DNA from 2 places in the Mesorhizobium sp. P3_A10 genome. Region 2 is predicted to be linked to the other one. Evidence: riboswitches for the same ligand, from Rfam matches in the RefSeq annotation. Region 2 holds a riboswitch; the other holds the start of a gene.
What was found. Region 2 has a riboswitch for S-adenosylmethionine ahead of AC1DXU_RS20595 (O-succinylhomoserine sulfhydrylase). Riboswitches for the same ligand answer to the same signal wherever they lie in the genome.
Positions count from the first base shown of each region.

Region 1 (7,171 bases), on a different contig from region 2:
CGAGAGCGCCAACGCTTTCGCCGACAAGATCGCAGCCCGTCCCTTCCGGAGCTTTCGCGGCACCTCGATTTCCGGCGCGCTGGCTTTCGGCGCCGGGTTGTTCGAGGGCACCGCATTCGCCGCGACGCGCAGCGTCATCGACATTTCCGGCGATGGTCCCAACAACACCGGGCTGCCCGTAACGTCGACACGCGACGCGGCGGTGGCAAAGGGCATCGTCATCAACGGCCTGCCGATCCTGATCAGCCCGTCGCCGACCTTCAGCCATCTCGACCAGTACTATGCCGAGTGCGTCACCGGCGGCCCAGGCTCCTTCGTGCTGCCGATCTACGCAGCCTCCGAGTTCGCGACCGCTATACGCCGCAAGCTCATTCTCGAGGTGAGTGGCGTTTCCGATCCCCGGATGATCCGGATCGACGCGGCAACACCGATCGACTGTCTGCAGGGCGAGCGCGACCGGCGGTTCTATTCCGACCCGTATTTTCCGGAGCTTGATCGCTGAAGCCGCGATACCACTCGGGTGAAAATTCAGGCCGGCCGCGCGCCATATTTGGTGCGGAATTCATCGTAGACATCGCGGCGCCAGCGCCGGCCGCCGAGGTAACCGCGCAACAGCTGCGGCAGCGAGTAGCCAAGTGTCTTCGCCGACCGGTTGGCCAGATAGCCGGCAAATGCCTGCGACACCCTGCCCTTCATGGCGTCGGCGATGATCTGCCGTGCGATCATGTAGGGGGGAATGTCGGGATAGCGATCGACAATATGGGGATGTTTGCCCATCAGGTTTGCGTAGGCTTCGACATAGCCGTCACGCCGGCCGGAAATCGAATTCTCCGAATTGTACTTTTTCCAGTCGATATCCTCGGACAGCAACGCGCCGTTGCGCCGGGCAAAGCGCAGCAGCAATTCGCGATCCTGCATGCGCGCGATGTCGCTGTCGTAGCCGCCGATCGCCAGCAGCGATTCGCGCGTGGCCGTTATCGCGGTGCCGGCGATGAAGATGGTCTGCGCGACCAAAGCTCTTTCGAGCGCGTTTCGGGCCAGGAAGGCTTCGCGGTTGACGCATTTGGTGCTGCGGCCACCCTTCACCGACACGAAGGAACTGATCAGCACTTCGAGTGATGGATTTTCCTCGAAACGCACCAGCGTTCGCTGCAGCCGGTCCGGCAAGTAGACGTCGTCGGAATCAAGGAAGGTCACGATCGGCGCTTGCGCGCGCTCGATGCCGGCATTGCGGGCGGCATTGGCGCCCCGCCATTTGGCGCCGACATAGATGAGGCGCGGATCGTGAATGCGGGCCAGCGCCGCTTCCGTCCCATCGGTCGAGCCGTCGTCGACAACAATATGCTCGAAGCGGGTGAGGTTCTGCGCCAGCACGCTTTCCACGGCGCGCACGACCTGATCGCGCCGGTTGTGGGTCGGCGTGATCACCGTGATGAGAGGCGCCTGATCGGTCTTTCTAGGCATGTCGCTTCCGCTATGCCCCGGGTCCTGCGAGGATCGGATCGATTTGATGGTCGCCTTCCATGCCCGCCCCGGAATCGCGTTCGATTCGAGGTTACGAGAACGAAGCGGTGGTGTCATCACAAAGTGTTGAGGCAGAGCCTGTCCGCAACGGCGAATTCGCAAGCCAGCGTCTCAATTGCAACACCGCCTGCGGCGCGGGAAATCCCGAAACCGTCGCATTTGGCGAGATGGAATTGCCTGTTACCCACGAGATGTAGGCAATCCGATTACTCCAGACGTAATCGACCGGCGTGCGAGCACCCTGCAAACTGCCTGCATGAAGCCGGCCGTTCGGCTTCGATCCAGCAGGGAGTTCAGCCATGACCGCCTACGCCGTTGCCCATATGCGCCAAGCCACGATGGGCCCTCAGATTGTCGAATATCTTGAGAAGATCGACGCGACGCTGGAACCTTTCGGAGGCCGGTTTCTGGTCCATGGCGGCGATGTGGAGGTGATCGAAAACGACTGGCCCGGGCATCTGATCGTCATCGAATTTCCCGACAGGGAGCATGTGCGCGGATGGTACCGCTCGCCCGCCTATCAGCAGATCCTGGCGCTGCGCACCGGCAATTCGGAGTCCGCCGTGGTTTTTGTTGACGGCGTTGACCATCCGCACAAAGCTACGGACGTTCTGGGATAGGCGGCGAAGCTTATCGCTTCAGCAGGAACACCGCTTGCTGGCCGAAGAAATTCCAGAACCACCATGGCATCGACAGGCCGATCTTCTGGCCGTTGCCGTCGAGCGCGGTTGCCTTTTCGACCGTCGCGCCGAGCTCGTCGCACAGATTGACGAAGTCGCGGATGGTGCAGAAATGGATGTTGGGCGTGTCGTACCAGGAGTAGGGCAGGTCCTTGGTCACCGGCATGCGGCCATTGAGGAACAGCGACAGGCGCACCCGCCAATGGCCGAAATTGGGGAAGGAGACGATGGCGCGATTGCCGATCCTGAGCAGTTCGTCGAGCACCAGCTTCGGGTTGCGGGTCGCCTGCAAGGTCTGCGACAGGACGACGAAATCAAAGCCCTTGTTGGGATAGAATTCGAGGTCCTTGTCGGCGTCCCCCTGAATGACCGAGAGGCCGCGCGCCACGCATTCGTTGACACCGCGCTGCGACAACTCCAGGCCGCGACCGTCGACTTGCTTAGTCTCCTGCAGCAATTCCAGCAGCAGGCCGTCGCCGGAGCCGACGTCGAGCACCCGCGATAGCGGCGGGATGAGATCGGCGACGACTTCGAGGTCGACGCGCTGCGTGTGGTTGACGCTCATGGCTTCGCCTCTTGCCTGACGCATGATCCCTGTCCGAAAAGTCTGCAACTTTTCGGGGTCATGCGCTGAGGCCCCTGGCCCGCGCGGCCGAGCCGATGAAGCCGTTGATGGCGGCGAACAGTTCCGGCTCGTCGAGCAGGAAAGCGTCGTGGCCGCGATCGGTGTCGATCTCGACGAAGGATACCGATGCGCCGGCGGCGTTCAGCGCGTGCACGATCGAGCGGCTCTCCTCGGTCGGGAACAGCCAGTCGCTGGTGAAGGACACCAGGCAGAAGCGGGTTTTGGTGCCGGCAAAGGCATCGGCCAGCCGCCCGCCATGGTCGGCGGCGAGGTCGAAATAGTCCATGGACCGGGTCATGTAGAGATAGGAATTGGCGTCGAAGCGGTCAACGAAGGTCTGGCCCTGATGGCGCAGATAGCTCTCGATCTGGAAGTCGGCGTCGAAACCGAAGGTCAGCGCCTCGCGGTCCTGCAGATTGCGGCCGAACTTCCTATGAAGTGCCGCTTCCGACAGATAGGTGATGTGGGCGGCCATGCGCGCCACCGCCAGCCCTTTTTCGGGGCGCGCGCCAAAGTCGAGATATTTGCCGCCATGCCAGTCGGGGTCGGCCATCACCGCTTGCCGGCCAACCTCGTGGAAGGCGATGTTCTGCGAGGAATGGCGGGCGCCGGTGGCGATCGGCAACGCCGAGAAGACCCGCTCCGGATAGCTCGATGCCCATTCCAGCACCTGCATGCCGCCCATCGAGCCGCCGAGGACGGAAAACAGCTTTTCGATGCCGAAATGGTCGACCAGCATCAGTTGCGCGCGCACCATGTCGCGAATGGTGATGATCGGCAGGTCGAGCCCATACGGCTTGCCGGTAGCGGGATTGGTCGAGGCGGGGCCGGTGGAACCGAGGCAGCCGCCGATGACGTTGGAGCAGATGACGAAAAAGCGGTTGGTGTCGATGATCTTGCCCGGGCCGATCAGCACTTCCCACCAGCCGGGCTTGCCGGTCACCGGATTGGTGCTGGCGACATGTTGGTCGCCGGTCAGCGCGTGGCAGACCAAGATCGCGTTGGAGCGGGCATCATTGAGTGTGCCGTAGGTCTGGTAGGCGATCTGGAACGGCGACAAAAGCGTGCCGGCGTCGAGCTTGAGCGGCTTGTCGGCGCCGAAACGCAACACCGGGCTCGACGGAGCGTCGGCCTCGTTGTTGGTTTTTCCTGCGCGCAGAGCGGCCATCACATCTCTCATACATCGGTCGTCCGGCCGGCCGCGGACAACAAAAAACCGGCATTGCCGTCGCAAAGCCGGTTACAGGATGCAAACGGCCCTTTAGCAAGTTGTTTAACGTGGCTGCAAGCCGACCGGCCAAATCACCACGGAACTGTTGCGTCCTTCTAGAACTCGCGGGGCCTGCCGTCAACGGCTCGCCTTGCGCGCCACTGCCACCTCTCGACATTCCGGGCCACGGCTTGTATTTCCGCTGCGGCTTCCCGGCGGAAGTGTTCTTGCCAGCGGAAGCATTCTCGACGGATTTTGCGAAGATGAACCAGAGACCGGATAAGCTACGGCCAACGCCCCGCGCGGGCATCATGGACATCGAAGCCTATGTGCCGGGCAAGAGCACAGCGTCCGCCGGTGTCGCCAAGGTCCACAAGCTGTCGTCGAACGAGAACCCGCTCGGGCCATCGCCGAAGGCGATCGAGGCGGCGCGCGAGATTGCCGGAAAGCTCGACATCTATCCCGACGGCACCGCCAGGCGGCTGCGCGAGGCGATCGCCGAAGTGCATGGCCTCAATCCAGCAAACATCATCTGCTCCAACGGTTCCGACGAGATCCTGGGCCTGCTGGCGCAGACCTATCTGGCACCCGGCGATGAAGCGGTGATCACCGAACACGCCTTCATGGTCTACAAGATCTACATCCAGTCGGCCGGCGCCGTCCCGGTTGTGGTCAAGGAGACCGACGACCGCGCCGACATCGACGCGATCCTGGCGGCGGTGACGCCGCGCACAAAGATCGTTTTCCTCGCCAATCCCAACAACCCGACCGGCACCTATGTGCCGTTCCAGGAGGTGCGCCGCCTGCATGCCGGCCTGCCCAGGCATGTGCTTCTGGTGCTGGACGCGGCTTACGCGGAATATGTCCGCCGCAATGACTACGAAGCCGGCATCGAACTGGTCGGCAGCGCCGAGAACGTTGTGATGACCCGCACCTTCTCCAAGATCGGTCTTGGCGGCGCCCGGATCGGCTGGATGTACGCGCCGATGCACATCGTCGACGCGATCAACCGCATACGCGGTCCCTTCAACGTCAACGCCACGGCGATCGAGGCCGGCATTGCCGCGATCCGTGACCGCGACCACGTTCAGCGCAGCGTGGCGCACAATGAAACCTGGCTGGCCTGGCTGAGCGAGGAATTGACCAGGCTTGGGCTGCGGGTGACGCCGAGCGTCGGCAATTTCGTCCTCATCCACTTTCCCGAGGACGAGGCGCATTCGGCAGCATCGGCGGACGACTATCTGACCGCGCGCGGCTACATTCTGCGGCGCGTTTCCGGCTATGGCTTTCCCAACGCGCTGCGCATGTCCGTCGGCACCGAAGAGGCCAATCGCGGCGTCATTGCCGCCCTTTCGACGTTTCTGAAAAGTTAGAAAAATGACAGCACCGATGTTCGAAAAGATCGCGCTGGTCGGCATCGGCCTGATCGGCTCGTCGCTGGCCCGTGTCATCCGCCGCGAAGGCCTTGCCCGTCACGTCTCTATCTCGACCCGCAGCGCTGCGACGCTGGCGCGGGCACAAGAGCTTGGCCTTGGCGACTCCTACAGCACGGATGCGACGGAAGCGGTCCGCGATGCCGATCTGGTCATCGTCTCCGTGCCGGTCGGCTCTTCGGGCAAGGCAGCCGCCGAAATCGCACCGGCGCTGAAGCCGGGCGCCATCCTCACCGATGTCGGCTCGACCAAGGCATCTGTCATCGCGCAGATGCAGCCGCACGTGCCTGCCGGCGTGCATTTCATTCCCGGCCATCCGCTGGCGGGTACCGAAAAGTCGGGACCGGATGCGGGCTTCGCCGATCTGTTCGAGAACCGCTGGTGCATTTTCACGCCGCTGCCCGACACCGATCCGGCGGCGTTGGAAAAGCTTTCGGAATTCTGGCGGCGCTGCGGCTCCAACATCGACACCATGGACCCGCAACATCACGACATGACGCTGGCCATCGTCTCGCACCTGCCGCACATCATCGCCTACAACATCGTCGGCACTGCTGACGATTTGCAGTCGGTGACCAAGTCCGAAGTCATCAAATATTCGGCCTCGGGCTTTCGCGATTTTACCCGTCTCGCCGCCTCCGACCCGACCATGTGGCGCGATGTCTGCCTGCACAACAAGGATGCCATCCTCGAAATGCTGGCGCGGTTCTCGGAAGACCTCGCCTCGCTGCAGCGGGCGATCCGCTGGGGCGACGGCGACAAGTTGTTCGACCTGTTCACCCGCACCCGTGCCGTGCGCCGCTCGATCATCGAGGCCGGTCAGGACATCGATGTGCCCGATTTCGGCCGCCAGGCGGTGGAGCACCCGGCGAAGAGCTAGCGCTCAGATCCGGTTAGCGGCAGGCCAATGGCTTTCCATCATCGCCAGCGTCTCGGCCCGGTCGGGCGCGCCGAGCCTGCCGCCGAAGCGCAGGCATTTGAGCGCCGCGGCAGCGCTCGCAAAGCGTAGTGCCTGTTCGATCGGCATGGCTTCCGCCAGCCCGACGGCAAAGGCGCCGTGAAACACGTCTCCGGCGGCCAGTGTGTCGACCGCCTTGATTTTTGGCGCTTCCACATGGCGGGATGATCCCCGATCGAACCACCAGGTGCCCGCCGCACCGCCGGTGACGGCAACGAATGCGTCGGTGCGGGAGGCGAGGTCGGTGCAGGCGGACTCCAGGTCCAGCGCCTGGCCGCATATGATGCGCACTGCCGACTCGGAAGCGACGATGTGCGATGCCAGCGGCAACAGGCGCTCCAGCACATCGAGCGGCGCCGTATCGGCATCCAGGATTGCCGGACGACCGGCGCGGCGGGCGGCCGTCAGGGCAAGGGCTGCCGCACCCGGCCAACGCACATCGACCAGCACGGCGTCAAAGCTGGAAAGATCGGCGAGGGGTAGCGCCTCGGGGTCGGCTTGCGCCTTCGGGTCGTAGAAGGGCACGATGATGCGCTCGCCATGGGCGTCGACCAGGATCGAGGCCAACGCCGAGCGCGCGCCTTGAACGCGGCGGACAAAGCTGCAATCGACGCCCTCGGCCTCGATGCCGCCCACAAGCTGGTCGCCAACGGCATCGTCACCCGCACTTGCCCACAGAAACACTCCGGCGCCGAGACGGCGTGCGGCGCAGGCCGCACTTGTCGCCATGCCGGCAGCAAT
Region 1 covers NZ_JBFUFZ010000007.1:210,576-217,746, forward strand. The annotation lists gene AC1DXU_RS24815 (DUF1194 domain-containing protein) at 1-502, shown strand, start outside; gene AC1DXU_RS24820 (glycosyltransferase family 2 protein) at 529-1,464, opposite strand; gene AC1DXU_RS24825 (hypothetical protein) at 1,524-1,721, shown strand; gene AC1DXU_RS24830 (DUF1330 domain-containing protein) at 1,824-2,144, shown strand; gene metW (methionine biosynthesis protein MetW) at 2,155-2,769, opposite strand; gene metX (homoserine O-acetyltransferase MetX) at 2,828-3,997, opposite strand; SAM riboswitch at 4,071-4,148, opposite strand; gene hisC (histidinol-phosphate transaminase) at 4,303-5,412, shown strand; gene AC1DXU_RS24850 (prephenate/arogenate dehydrogenase family protein) at 5,417-6,352, shown strand; gene AC1DXU_RS24855 (sugar kinase) at 6,356-7,171, opposite strand, start outside.
Region 1: linked by a shared signal. The riboswitch ahead of metX (homoserine O-acetyltransferase MetX) and the one ahead of AC1DXU_RS20595 (O-succinylhomoserine sulfhydrylase) in region 2 are both predicted to bind S-adenosylmethionine.

Region 2 (7,171 bases):
GTGAGCGGAACTGTCGGCGCTCTCCCCGGCCCGGTCAACGACCTCAAGCGCAGGTGCCGCCAAACAATGTCATTTAAGTGACACATGACAATGATGGTGTGCCCGGACTATGTGCGGGCGACTCAAGCGCTCTGTCGAACTGTTGAAAGCGGCCATTCGCGGTCGGCTTTTCCCGGAGTGATCAGATCTCGATGGAACTGACAGTCATAGCTGCTGCCCTGCTTTCGATAGCCCTGCTTCTTTCAAACCTCGCCGGCATCCTGCTTGCTTCATTCAAGCTGAGACGGCCGCGCACCCTTGCGCCGCCTGCCGGCAAGGCACCGGGGGTTTCGATCGTGGTGCCGGCGCGTGGCGTCGAACCGTTTACCGAGGAGACCCTGGCACGCGCCTTCTCGCTCGACTGGCCGCGCTATGAGCTCCTTTTCTGCGTCGCCCACGCCGACGATCCGGTGGTCAAGCTGATAAACAGGGCGATCGCCCGGTTTCCTGAGATACCGGCCCGCTTGCTGTTTGGCGACGACCGCATCAGCGCCAATCCAAAACTCAACAATTGCGTCAAGGGTTGGGAAGCGGCGCGCCACCACTGGGTCATCCTTGCCGATTCCAACGTGCTGATGCCGCGAGACTATGTCCAGCATCTGCTGGCGGCATGGCGCGACGGCACCGGCCTTGTCTGCTCGACGCCGATCGGCTCGCGTCCGGACGGGTTCTGGGCGGAGGTCGAATGCGCTTTCCTCAACACGCTGCAGGCACGCTGGCAATATACCGGCGACGCGCTTGGCCTCGGCTTTGCCCAGGGCAAGAGCATGCTGTGGAACAAGCCGATGCTCGACGCCAATGGCGGCATCCGCGCGCTGGCCGCCGAGATCGCCGAGGACGCCGCTGCTACCAAGCTGGTCAATGGGCTCGGGCTGCGCGTCAACCTTGTCGCCTCGCCCTTCGAGCAGCCGCTTGGCCAGCGCAAATTCGACGAAATCTGGTCACGCCAGGCGCGTTGGGCGCGCCTGCGCCGCGTCACCTTCCCGTTGTTCTTCGCACCCGAGATCCTGACCGGCGCGGCTGTGCCGCTGGTGCTGGCATTGTTGGCGGCGGCGGGCGCCGGCCTCAGCCTGCCGGCAACCACTGTCGCTGTGCTCGCACTCGCCTACCTGCCGGAATGCGCCCTGGCCTGGGCCAAGGGCTGGTACCTGTCGCTGCGCATGATCCCGGCGCTGATGGCGCGCGACGTGATGCTTCCCGCCCTTTGGGTGCGCGGCTGGCTGGGCGGCGCCGTCGACTGGCGCGGCAACGCGATGACCATCGGCACCAAGGCGGCCGAACTGGAAGAGACGCCGTCGGGCGCCTGAGCACCCGCGCCTTGTCGTATCCGGCGACGCCTATTTGGCCGACTTGAGCGCCTGTTCGATGTCCGCCAGCAGATCGTCGACATCCTCGAGACCGACCGACAGCCGGAGCGTTCCCGGCCCGATGCCGAGTTCGGCACGCGCCTCGTCGCTCAGATTCTTGTGCGTCGTCGTCGCCGGATGGGTGATCAGGCTCTTGGCATCGCCGAGATTGTTGGAGATCAGCACGATGTTGAGCGCGTTCTGCAAGGCGAACGCCGCCTGCTTGCCGCCCTTGACGTCGAGGCAGATCAGCGTCGAGCCGCCCAACATCTGCTTCTTGACGACATCAGCCTGCGGATGGTCGGCGCGGCCCGGATAGATGACGCGGGCGATTTCCGGCCGCTCAGCCAGGAAATCAGCGATCTTGCCGGCACTTTCGGTCTGCTGGCGCACCCGCAGCGGCAGCGTCTCCAGGCCTTTCAGCAGCGTCCAGGCGTTGAACGGCGACAGGCTGGGACCGGTGTGGCGGAAATAGTCGTGCAAATTCTCGTCGATCCACTTCTTGTCCGACAGGATGATGCCGCCCAGGCACCGCCCCTGGCCGTCAATGTGCTTGGTCGCGGAGTAGACGACGATGTGGGCGCCGAGCTGCAGCGGCTTCTGCTGCAGAGGCGTGGCAAAGACATTGTCGACGATCAGCCGTGCGCCGATCGAAGTGGCAAGTGCTGCGACCGCGGCGATGTCGACCACTTCCAGCGTCGGATTGGTCGGGCTTTCCAGGAAGAACAGTTTGGTGTTCGGCCTCACCGCCTTTTCCCAATTGGCGATGTCGGTGCCGTCGACCAGTGTCGCCTCGATGCCGTATTTCGGCGCCAGCGTCTCGATCACCCAGCGGCAGGAACCGAACAGCGCGCGCGCCGCTACGATATGGTCGCCGGCCTTGGCGCTGCACAGAAGCGCTGCCGTCACCGCCGCCATGCCGGAGGCCGTGGCGCGCGCGTCTTCGGCACCTTCCAGCGCGCACATGCGCTTTTCGAACATGTCGACCGTCGGGTTGGCGTAGCGCGAATAGATGAAACCCGGCTCTTCGCCCTTGAAGCGGGCTTCGGCTGCCTGCGCCGTCTCATAGACATAGCCCTGGGTGAGGTACATCGCCTCGGACGTTTCGCCGAATTGGGAACGCAGCGTTCCCGCATGTACGAGTGCCGTCTGAGGCTTCCAGTTACGCTTCTTGGTGCTCATCGCTTTTGTTCCAGACACAAAAAAACCGGCCGCGAAAGTCGCAACCGGTCCATACGGCCTTGCGGCCCGACGGTCCTTTAGCGACTTGTTTAACGTGGCTGCAAGCCGACCGGCCAAATCACCACGGGATAACGACCCTTTAGACCTGCACCGCGCTTGCGTCAATTCCCGGCTTGATTAAGAGGTTTGTACCAAGCAGGTTCCGCAAAAGTGTTCCACGGTTTTGCGGCAAGAACCTGCGGCAAGAAAATCGTCTGGCCTAGGAGCAGAGCCTTGCGGCAGACAGGCATTCTTCCCGATCAGGACATCTCGGCGCTGTTCCAGTCCGGTGCGCTGAAGTCGCCGCGTGCGCTCGATGTCGACCAGATCCAGCCGGCCAGCCTCGATCTCAGGCTGGGCGCAAAGGCCTGGCGGGTGCGCGCTTCCTTTCTGCCCGGGCCGAGCCACAAGGTCGCCGAAAAGCTCGACCGGCTGAAACTGCACGAGATCGATCTCGCCGAAGGGGCGGTGCTTGAAACCGGCTGCGTCTATATCGTGCCGCTGCTCGAAAGCCTGACGCTGCCTGCCAACATTTCCGCATCGGCCAACCCCAAGAGTTCGACCGGACGGCTCGACATCTTCACCCGGGTGATGACCGATCGCGGCCATGAGTTCGACAAGATCGCCGCCGGCTACGACGGTCCGCTCTATCTGGAAGTCAGCCCGCGCACTTTTCCGATCGTCGTGCGCACCGGCTCGCGCCTGTCGCAGATACGGTTCCGCACCGGCAATGCGCTCTTGTCGGAGGCTGAGCTGAGCGAATTGCATCGCGCCGAGATGCTGGTCGCCACCGAGCCACCCAACATTTCCGGCGGCGGCATTGCGCTGTCGATCGATCTCGACGGCGACAAGGATGGGCTGGTCGGCTATCGCGGCAAGCATCACACCGGCCTGGTCGATGTCGACAAGCGCGCCGCGCAGGATGTCGTCGACTTCTGGGAGCCGCTCTACAAGCGCGGCGCCGGCGAACTGGTGCTCGATCCCGACGAGTTCTACATACTGGTATCGCGCGAGGCGGTGCACGTGCCGCCGCTCTACGCCGCCGAGATGACGCCCTTCGATCCGCTGGTTGGCGAATTCCGCGTCCACTATGCCGGCTTCTTCGATCCGGGTTTTGGCCATTCGGCGTCCGGCGGCACCGGCAGTCGGGCGGTGCTCGAAGTGCGCAGCCATGAAGTGCCGTTCATTCTCGACCATGGCCAGATCGTCGGGCGGCTGGTCTACGAGCACATGCTTAAGCGGCCGCAGGCGCTCTACGGCACCGATCTCGGCTCCAACTACCAGGCGCAGGGCCTGAAGCTGTCCAAGCACTTCCGCGCCGCGCGCTGATCTTCCTTGTCACCGTCAGACTGCGCTTGCCTGACCCGGCGTGCCGTGCTTGGCTGCAGCCAGGCCGTCAGAAAGACGTAAATCAAGGGGAACAAAAATGCAGATTTCGAGATGGATCCTATCGGCGGCAAGCGCTGCCATGCTGGTCATTGCTGCCGGCTCCTTGTCGGCGCAGGCCGCGGAAAAACTGAAGATCGGCACAGAGGGTGCCTATCCGCCATTCAACACCATCACGCCGGACGGCAAGGTCGTCGGCTTCGACATCGACATCGCCGATGCGCTTTGCGCGCAGATGAAGGTCGAGTGCGAGATCGTCACGCAGGACTGGGACGGCATTATTCCGGCGCTCCAGGCCAAGAAGTTCGACGCCATCATCGCCTCGATGAGCATCACCGAGGAACGCAAGAAACAGGTCGCCTTCACCAACAAATATTACACGACGCCGCTTGCCATGGTGGCCCTGAAGGACAGCGAGCTCACCTCGACCGAAGCGGCAGCCCTTGCCGGCAAGACGGTGGGCGCCCAGGCGTCGACCACCCAGGCCGATTATGCCCAGGATGTCTATGGCAAGGCCGGCGCCGAGGCCAAGCTCTATCCGACCCAGGAAGAGGCGATCACCGATCTGACCAACGGCCGCCTCGACGCCGTCATCTCGGACAAGTTCGTGCTGGTCGACTGGATGAAGAAGGCGAGCGACGGCTGCTGCAAGATGATCGGCGACATCAAGGGCACCGAGACGCAGGCCGGTATCGCCGTGCGCCTCGACGACACTGCACTGCGCGACAAGCTCAATGCGGCCATCGACGCCATCGTCGCCGACGGCACCTACAAGAAGATCCAGGCCAAATATTTCGACTTCGATATTTATTGAGGCTGGAGCTGCAATCTCCCCCCTCGTGGGGGAGATGCCCGGCAGGGCAGAGGGGGGCGCGACGGATCGCGACCTCTCCTTTTCGGCGGTAGGAAACAGCCTGAAGGCACAGTTGTTTGATTGAGACGCTGGAGGGACAGCGCCCCCCTCTGGCCTGCCGGCCATCTCCCCCACGAGGGGGGAGATTACCCAGTCTTACAGCGCCTTCACCGCCACCTTCACCGGCTGCTCGATTTCGAGCGGATTGCGCAGCGGCAGGCCGAAATCCTTGGCTTCGATTTCGAACGTATCGCCGGCCTCGGTCCTGATGCCGTCGGCAAACGACAGCGTCGCCGTGCCGAACATGTGAACATGCACGTCGCCCGGCTGGCGGAAGGCCGAATATTTGAAATGGTGGTGTTCGAGATTGGCGATGGTGTGCGACATGTTCGCTTCGCCCGACAGGAATGGCTTTTCCCACAGCACCTTGCCGTCGCGAACGATGCGCGAGGCGCCCCTGATATCCGACGGCAGGTCGCCGATCAGGATCTCCGGCCCGAACGAAGCGTTGCGCAGCTTGGAATGCGCCAGGAACAGATAATTCACCCGCTCGGTGACGTGGTCGGAAAACTCGTTCGACAGCGTGAAGCCGACGCGGAACGGCGCGCCGTCGTCGCCGATGACGTAGATGCCGGCGACTTCCGGCTCCTCGCCGGCGTCCTGGGCGAAAGCCGGCGACATGAGTGGCGCACCCGGCGCTACCGCCATGGTGCCGTTGCCCTTGTAGAACCATTCCGGCTGTACGCCGGTCTGGCCCTTCGCCGGCTTGCCGCCTTCCAGCCCCATGCGGAACATCTTCATCGAATCGGTGAGCTGTTCCTCGCCGTCGGTGAGCTTCTTGTGCATGGAATCGCGCGTTGCCGCCGAGCCGAGATGCGTAAGCCCCGTGCCGGTGAGATGCAGATGCGCGGGATCGGGGTGGTTGATCGGCGACAACAGCCGCCCCTTCTTGTAGGCGCCGTCGAGATCGACGGCCTCGCCGAAGCCTTTGCGCTCGATCAGCGCGACCAGCCCGGTGCCGGTGCGCGCGGCTTCCATCGCCAGCGAATAGACGCTGCGCGCGCCGTTGATGATCCGGGTCTTGCCGCCGTTGCGGGCGACGACGCGGATCGTCTCGGCGTCGTCGAGGATCTGGGAGATCAGCATGATATACCCTCTCTCTGGTGACTAGGCCCGGCTGCCGGCGTGGCAAACCCTGACCGTCGCGGCTCGGGACCATTCCGCGCCACGGGTGAAATTCTTCGTCGGGATAGCGCTTCGCGGGCCTGGTCCCCTGGGGGACTTCTATGCGCCGGCGGGTTGCCGGCAGCCGCGATGTGACCCGTATGCCTTCCTGGTTCCCTCGCCTTCAACCCTTGTTCTTGTTGTAGACGTCGAAGACCACGGCGCCGAGCAGCACCAGGCCTTTGACCACCTGCTGCCAGTCGACATTGACGCCCATGATCGACATGCCGTTGTTCATCACGCCCATGATGAAGCCGCCGACCACCGCGCCGATGACCTGGCCGACACCTCCCATCGCCGAAGCGCCGCCAATGAAGACCGCGGCGATGACGTCGAGCTCGCTGCCAAGGCCCGCCGCAGGCACGGCCTGCCCCAGGCGCGCCGCTATGATCAGGCCGCCAAGCGCCGACAGCACACCCATGTTGACGAACACCATCAGGGTCAGCCGCTCGGTCTTGATGCCCGACAGCTGCGCCGCCTTGGCATTGCCGCCCATGGCGTAGATGCGGCGACCGATCGTCATGCGTTTGGTGACGAAGACGAACAGCGCGATCAGCGCGCCCATCACCATGAGTACGATCGGCAGGCCCCTGTAGCTGGCGAACTGGTAGACCAGGAACAGCGCCAGCGCGCTGGTCACCAGGGTCTTGACGACGAACAGCGTGAAGGGCTCGGCCTGATAGCCATGCGCTTCGCGAGTACGCCGTGCCTTCAGCCCGAAATAGGCATAGGCGAGCACGGCGATCAGGCCCAGCACGATCGTAGTCATGTGCAGGGTCATGCCGCTGCCGATAATGGTCTTGCCGGCGGCGTTCACCGTCGGCGGTATCAGCGTCAAGGGGCCGATCAGGTCTGGAATGAAGCCGGAGCTGAGCGCCTTGAAGCCGTCTGGAAGCGGCCCCACCGAAGACCCGCCACCCAGCAGCGCCTGGCAGATGCCGCGAAAGATCAGCATTCCCGCCAGCGTGACGATGAAGCTCGGTATTCGGTGATAGGCAATCCAGTAGCCTTGTGCCGCGCCGATGCCGCCGCCGATGATGAGGCAGATAATCGACACCACCAGCGGATTGCTGAACGGTCCGAGCGGCCAGATGACCATCAT
Region 2 covers NZ_JBFUFZ010000005.1:247,961-255,131, reverse strand. The annotation lists gene AC1DXU_RS20600 (ceramide glucosyltransferase) at 192-1,346, shown strand; gene AC1DXU_RS20595 (O-succinylhomoserine sulfhydrylase) at 1,377-2,567, opposite strand; SAM riboswitch at 2,625-2,702, opposite strand; gene AC1DXU_RS20590 (2'-deoxycytidine 5'-triphosphate deaminase) at 2,841-3,935, shown strand; gene AC1DXU_RS20585 (ABC transporter substrate-binding protein) at 4,033-4,806, shown strand; gene araD1 (AraD1 family protein) at 5,002-5,991, opposite strand; gene mmsB (multiple monosaccharide ABC transporter permease) at 6,194-7,171, opposite strand, start outside.